Regions from separate parts of the Streptomyces sp. NPDC102462 genome, predicted to be linked through region 3. Evidence: riboswitches for the same ligand, from Rfam matches in the RefSeq annotation. Region 3 holds a riboswitch; each other region holds the start of a gene.
What was found. A riboswitch is a leader RNA that binds a small molecule or an ion and turns the genes downstream of it on or off. The one in region 3 is predicted to bind cobalamin.
Positions count from the first base shown of each region.

Region 1: linked by a shared signal. The riboswitch ahead of ACIRFL_RS28015 (CbtB-domain containing protein) and the one ahead of ACIRFL_RS06955 (ribonucleoside-diphosphate reductase subunit alpha) in region 3 are both predicted to bind cobalamin.
Region 2: linked by a shared signal. The riboswitch ahead of metE (5-methyltetrahydropteroyltriglutamate--homocysteine S-methyltransferase) and the one ahead of ACIRFL_RS06955 (ribonucleoside-diphosphate reductase subunit alpha) in region 3 are both predicted to bind cobalamin.

Region 1 is NZ_JBIWKB010000037.1:50,065-52,254, forward strand. Features, by position in the region: gene ACIRFL_RS28005 (NmrA/HSCARG family protein) at 1-252, shown strand, start outside; gene ACIRFL_RS28010 (CbtA family protein) at 336-1,088, opposite strand; gene ACIRFL_RS28015 (CbtB-domain containing protein) at 1,109-1,330, opposite strand; cobalamin riboswitch at 1,366-1,506, opposite strand; gene ACIRFL_RS28020 (nucleoside/nucleotide kinase family protein) at 1,541-2,190, opposite strand, start outside.
Region 2 is NZ_JBIWKB010000063.1:37,476-39,665, forward strand. Features, by position in the region: partial or broken gene ACIRFL_RS36115 (DUF692 domain-containing protein) at 1-351, shown strand, start outside; partial or broken gene ACIRFL_RS36120 (NADP oxidoreductase) at 352-488, shown strand; cobalamin riboswitch at 646-871, shown strand; gene metE (5-methyltetrahydropteroyltriglutamate--homocysteine S-methyltransferase) at 1,039-2,190, shown strand, end outside.
Region 3 is NZ_JBIWKB010000005.1:210,086-212,275, reverse strand. Features, by position in the region: gene mctP (monocarboxylate uptake permease MctP) at 1-619, shown strand, start outside; cobalamin riboswitch at 786-908, shown strand; gene ACIRFL_RS06955 (ribonucleoside-diphosphate reductase subunit alpha) at 1,057-2,190, shown strand, end outside.

The DNA of each region.
Region 1 (2,190 bases), on a different contig from region 3:
GAACTGGCGAGCGACTATCTGACGATGCGCGACATCGCCAAGACGCTCTCCCGTGTCCTCGGAACGGAGTTGACCGCCCCCGACATGACCCTGGAGGAGGCCGTCGCCGCCGGGATGCCCGCCATGGGCACCGGGCACGACATGATGAACGAGACCGGCCAGCCGGCCCGCCCGGAATACGCACGTGCCCTCGGCATCCCGCTCACCGGCTTCGAGGAGTGGGCACGGCGGCACCTGCGCGCCTCGGCCTGACGCCGTTGCCGGGTACCGCCGCCGGAGGGCCCCGGACGGTTCCGGGGCCGTCGGCGGGCCGGGCGCACGGCTCGGGCGCGGCCTCAGTGCGCGGCCGGAACCGCCTTCGCGGTAGCGGCCGTTGCGGGCTTCGGGTGCAGCAGCCGCTCGGCCGACTCCGCGAAGAGCAGGCCGAATCCGCCCCACAGGACGGCCTGGACGGCCAGCGTGGACAGCCGGAACCGCCACAACAAGGTGGCCGGGAAGCCCGCCGGCACCTCGTCGACGACCGGCAGGAACGCATACGCCAGGCCGATCACCACGACGAAGGCGGTCACCGCCACGACGGTGGCGTACCACGGGCCGAGCCGGGACGCGAGCCGTCTGCCCAGGAGGGTGGCGGCGATCGCGAGGAGCACGCTGAGCAGCAGCATCAGGAAGTACAGGGCGGTCCGTCTGCCGATGGTGCCGGCGTCGCCCACCGACGGCGGGTTGGCCGGGTACTTCAGGAACGGCACGACGTACACGACGAGCAGCGCGCCGCCGGACAGCAGCAGCGCCGTCGCCCGCGGCCCGAACCGGCCGACGCGCCCGAGGGTGAAGCAGAAGGCGAGCGCGGCGATGCCGCCGAAGGCGACCCCGTGGACGAGGACACCGGTGGCGAGGCCGGCGGTGGACTGCACGGAGCGGGAGACGACCTCCGTGCCGTGCTCGTGGGCGTGGGCGTCCTCGAAGCCGATCGCCTTGTCGACGCTCGGCTCGCCGAGGAAGTAGGCCACGATCAGGGCGAGCACACCGGCCGCGAGGCCGGCGAGCATGCCCCGCAGGAGAAGGCCGCGTACGGTTGCGGAGTTCATGCGGGCTTCGTCCCCTCGCGTCAGTGGCAGGGGAAGCCGAGCAGATGGCGGGCGTCGTGCACCCATTCATGGACGCCCGTGCCGCTGAACACGGAGGTGGCGCCCTGCTCGGCGCCGACGAAGTAGAGCAGGATCAGCATCAGGATGCCGAAGAAGACCGCCCAGGGAGCTATCGCCTTCAGCGGCAGTGCGGCGGGAACGGAGGGGGTGGTGACTGACGGCCGGGCGACATGCTGCGCCATGGCGGACCTCCTTGGGGAGTTCGCGTCCCCTCTCGGTGGTGCACAGGACGACGGCCACGGGTCTGACTCACGAGCGCCTGGGGGCGCTCGCACACAGTGGCGCGACCGTGCCGGATTCCCACCGGCTTCCGTCGTACCGTCGTCGATGTCGCAGCGACCGTACCGCGTGCCGCGTGCGCGGCCAAGACCGCATCCGCCGCCACCCGACGGTCACCCTCCGGACGGGACGTCCTGACCCGTGCCGTGCGGCACCGGTGCGAGGGGCGGTGGGGCGAACACCAGGTCGGCCCGGTCCAGCGTGGCCGCGATGAGGTCGGCGTTTCGCTGGTCGGTGCCCAGCGACCACGCCCGGGCCTGTGCGAGGGGTTTGCCGTAGGCGACATGCCGCTGGATGAGCCGGTCCAGCCGTGTCTCCTCGTCGGTGGCGACGTACCACGTCTCGTCGAGGAGCGCCTTGACACCCGCCCAGGGGCCGTCGTCGAGCAGCAGATAGTTGCCCTCGGTGATGACCAGCGGCGTCACGGCCGGGACCGGGACGGCGCCGGCGACGGCCTCCTCGAACTCGCGGTGGAACCGCGGGGCGTAGACACACTCCCCCGTCGGTTCGCGCAGTCGGCGCAGCAGCGCCACGTACCCCGCGGCGTCGAAGGTGTCCGGTGCGCCCTTGCGCTGCCGGCGGCCGAGCCGTTCCAGTTCGCCGTTGGCCAGGTGGAACCCGTCCATGGGCACCACGACGGCCGTGTCCGGGCCGAGCGCGGCGGCCAGGTGCGAGGCCAGCGTGGACTTTCCGGAACCCGGTGCGCCGACGATGCCCAGCATCGCGCGCCGTCCGGACCCGGCGAGGGCCCGGGCCCGTGCGC
Region 2 (2,190 bases), on a different contig from region 3:
GCGCGCGAGGAACTGGCGCGGCGCCAGGCCGAGTTGCTGGCCGCCCTGGTCGCGGGCGGCCCGGCCCCGGAGGGCTTCGACCCGGACCGGCTGCGGGTGCAGGAGAGTGCGCTGCTGGACAAGCGGCGCAGGGTGGTGGCGGCCCATCTGCCGGACGTGGCCGAGGCGTTGGGGGAGCAGATTCCCCGGCTCTTCGCCGGGTACGCCGAGGGACGGCCGCGCCCGCCGGGCGGGCCGCACGCCGACGCGGCGGCCTTCACGGCGCACCTGCGCGCTCGCGGCCTGCTGCCCCGGGGCACAGGGCCGCGCCGGTGGGCCCGCCTACTGCGCCGCCTGCGGCCGGGGCGCTGAGAGCCCGCGTCCGGCGGCGGTCTCGAATGTGCGGACTCCTGGAAGCGACCGCCGCGCTGTTCATCGCCCTGTGGGTCGGCGAGGGAGCGGATGCACAAGCAATCGCTCCTCCGCTGGCATACGCGGCCGGACCGAGCCACCAGGAAACGGAAGGCGGCAGGGGGCTTTCTGAAAGGGCGGGAGACGCGTGTGCGGGGCTTTCCGCCCTCCGCCCGCTTCAAACCTGTCTCCCGCGTGTGCCGACTCACCATCCGAATGATGGACGCAAGCCTCCGGACTCGCGGCCATCCCCTTACGCTGGCCCGTGCAGCTGGTTCGCCCCGTCCGCCAGGCGGGATGCGTCGTAAGAGGGAACCCGGTGGGAATCCGGGACTGCCCCGCAGCGGTGAGCGGGAACGACCGCCGTCATACGCACTGGATCCGACGTACCGGGTCTGGGAAGCGACGGCCAGTAGGTGTCCTCCGGACAAGGAGGGCGTGCCCGTGAGTCCGAAGACCTGCCACCTGCCCGTGTGCGGACCACTCCGCGCGCGGACATCCCGGTGACCTCGTGGGCGGGTCGGCGTACATACCGGGCGGACGACCGCGCCATGCCGCGCGAGGTCGCCTCCGCCTGGTTCCGTCACCCCTTCGCGCTCTCGTCCCGTCGCCGGGACCTCAGGGAATCATCTCGCGAAGGAGATCTCCGTGACCACCAAGTCCGCAGCCGCGGCAGCACGGGCCACCGTGTACGGCTACCCCCGCCAGGGACAGAGCCGGGAACTGAAGAAGGCCATCGAGGGCTACTGGCAGGGCCGCGTCACCGCGAACGCCCTCCAGGGCACCGCCGCCGAGCTACGCCGTACGAACTGGCGGCAGCTCGCCGAGGCAGGCATCCACGAGGTCCCGACCGGCGACTTCTCGTACTACGACCACGTCCTGGACACCACCGTCATGGTGGGTGCGATCCCCACGCGGCACCGGGCCGCCGTCGAAGCCGACAGCCTCGACGGCTACTTCGCCATGGCCCGCGGCACCCAGGATGCCGCGCCACTGGAGATGACCAAGTGGTTCGACACCAACTACCACTACCTGGTCCCCGAACTCGGCCCGGACACAGTGTTCGCCGCCGATACGACCAAGCAGGTCGCCGAGCTGAAGGAAGCCCTGGCGCTGGGCCTCACGGCCCGGCCCGTCGTGGTCGGTCCGGTCACCTACCTCCTGCTGGCCAAGCCCGCGCCCGGCGTACCCGCCGACTTCGAGCCAATCACCCTGCTGGACCGCCTGCTCCCGGTGTACGCCGAGACGCTCGCCGACCTCTGCGCGGCCGGCGCGGAATGGGTGCAACTCGACGAACCCGCCCTGGTCCAGGACCGCACACGGGCCGAACTCAACGCAGCCGCCCGGGCCTACCGGGACCTCGGCACTCTCACCGACCGGCCCAGGCTGCTGGTCGCCTCCTACTTCGACCGGCTCGGCGAGGCCCTGCCCGTCCTCGCCCAGGCGCCGGTGGAGGGTCTGGCCCTGGACTTCACCGAGGCCGGCGCCGCCAACCTCGACGACCTCGCGGCGGTCGGCGGACTGCCCGGCAAGCGGCTGGTCGCCGGCGTCGTCAACGGACGCAACATCTGGGTGAACGACCTGGAGAAGTCACTGTCCACACTCGGCACTCTGCTGGGCCTGGCGGACCGGGTCGACGTGGCCGCCTCATGCTCCCTGCTGCACGTCCCTCTCGACGCCGCCGTCGAACGCGGCATCGAACCGCAGATCCTGCGCTGGCTCGCCTTCGCGCAGCAGAAAACCGCCGAGATCGTCACCCTCGCAAAGGGCCTCGCCCAGGGCACCGACACCATCGCCGCC
Region 3 (2,190 bases):
GTTCGCGGGTGTGGCGTTCGCGGCGATCGGCATCGGCGCGCTGGTGCCCGCGGCCATCATGTCCATCGCGGCCGCGAACCTGTTCACCCGCAACATCTACAAGGACTTCATCAACCCGCACGCGACGGCCCATCAGGAGACCCGGGTCTCCAAGATCGTGTCGCTGCTGGTGAAGGTGGGCGCGCTGGTCTTCGTGCTGACCATGGACAAGACGGTCGCCATCAACTTCCAGCTGCTGGGCGGCATCTGGATCCTGCAGACCTTCCCGGCCCTGGTCGGCGGCCTGTTCACCCGCTGGTTCCACCGCTGGGCACTGCTCGCGGGCTGGGCGGTCGGCATGGTGTACGGCACGGTCGCCGCCTACGGGGTGGCCTCACCGACGCAGAAGCACTTCGGTGGCTCGGCCAAGGAGATCCCCGGGATCGGTGAGATCGGCTACATCGGCATGACGGCGTTCGTGCTCAACGTCCTCGTCACCGTCGTCCTGACCTTCGTCCTGAAGGCCCTGAAGGCTCCCGAGGGCGTGGACGAGACGAGCCCGCAGGACTACACGGCCGACGCGGGCGACGCGGGCGTCCAGGTGGAGCTTCCGCCCGCGACGGCGGGCGCCGGGCACTGACGGCACGCCCCGCACGGGCGCCGGGCACTGAAAACACGCCCCCGCACAGGCGCCGGGCACCCGCGGGAGCAACCGCGCACGCCCCGCGACGGGCCGCCGATGCCGAACCCGGCAACGGCGGCCCGTTGACGTACGACACAACATCTGGGGGTGCCACCACGGCCCGGCACTAGATGTATGCTCATGTTCGCTGTCGCCGCAGGGGAATCCGGTGCGAATCCGGAACTGTCCCGCAACGGTGTACTCATGCGCGTATGCCCGCATACCCGCATGCAGGCTTCAGTCCGAGGACCTGCCGACGGCGCGCCCGGCCGTCCGGCCCGGGCGCTCTGACGTCCGGGCCTCGTGGAATGGGCCGGTGGACGCGACGCCGTGCGCGCTCGTGTGCTGCCCCCTGCCCTCCGCAAGGCCCCGTGCCGAGCGAGGGAGAGCCCCACGTGACCATCGCGCCAGCCGACCCGGCTTCAGCCGCCCAGGCGACCGCGGCCCCGGTGGAGACCGACGGCCCCGGTGCCGCGCTGCTGCGGACCCTGACCGAGCTGACCGCCGACCTCCCCGACGCCGACCCCGGCCGGGTCGCCGCCGCAGCGCTGCGCGGCCGGTCCGCGCGGTCCGACGCCGCTGCCGTCGCGGAGCTTCGGGAACTGGCCACCGAGGCGGCCGCCGGCCTGATCTCGGAGGACCCCGCCTACTCCCGGCTGGCCGCCCGGCTGCTGACCCTGTCCATCCGCGCCGAGGCCGCCACACAAGGCGTCACCTCGTTCACCGGGTCGATCGCCGTGGGGCACCGGGAAGGGCTCATCGCCGACCGCACCGCCGCCTTCGTACGGCGGCACGCCGAGCGGCTGGACGCGCTGATCGACACCGCGGCGGACGACCGCTTCGGCTACTTCGGGCTGCGCACGCTGCACAGCCGCTATCTGCTCCGGCACCCCCTGACCCGCCAAGTCATCGAGACGCCCCAGCACTTCATGCTGCGGGTGGCCGCCGGCCTCGCCGACGGTGATGCCGATGTCCTCTCCGGGGGAGACCCCATGCACGCCGTGGACGAGGTGGCCGCGCTCTACCGGCTGATGAGCCGCCTCGACTACCTGCCCTCCTCCCCCACGCTCTTCAACTCCGGCACCCGCCACCCGCAGATGTCGTCCTGCTACCTGCTCGACTCCCCCAAGGACGAGCTGGACTCCATCTACGACCGCTACCACCAGGTAGCCCGCCTCTCCAAGCACGCCGGCGGCATCGGCATCGCCTACTCCCGCATCCGCTCCCGCGGTTCGCTGATCCGCGGCACCAACGGGCACTCCAACGGCATCGTGCCGTTCCTGAAGACCCTTGACGCCTCCGTGGCCGCCGTGAACCAGGGCGGCCGGCGCAAGGGCGCCGCGGCGGTCTACCTGGAGACCTGGCACTCGGACATCGAGGAGTTCCTGGAGCTGCGCGACAACACCGGTGAGGACGCGCGCCGTACGCACAACCTCAACCTCGCCCACTGGATCCCGGACGAGTTCATGCGCCGGGTCGACGCCGACGGGCAGTGGTCGCTGTTCTCCCCGTCGGACGTGCCGGAGCTG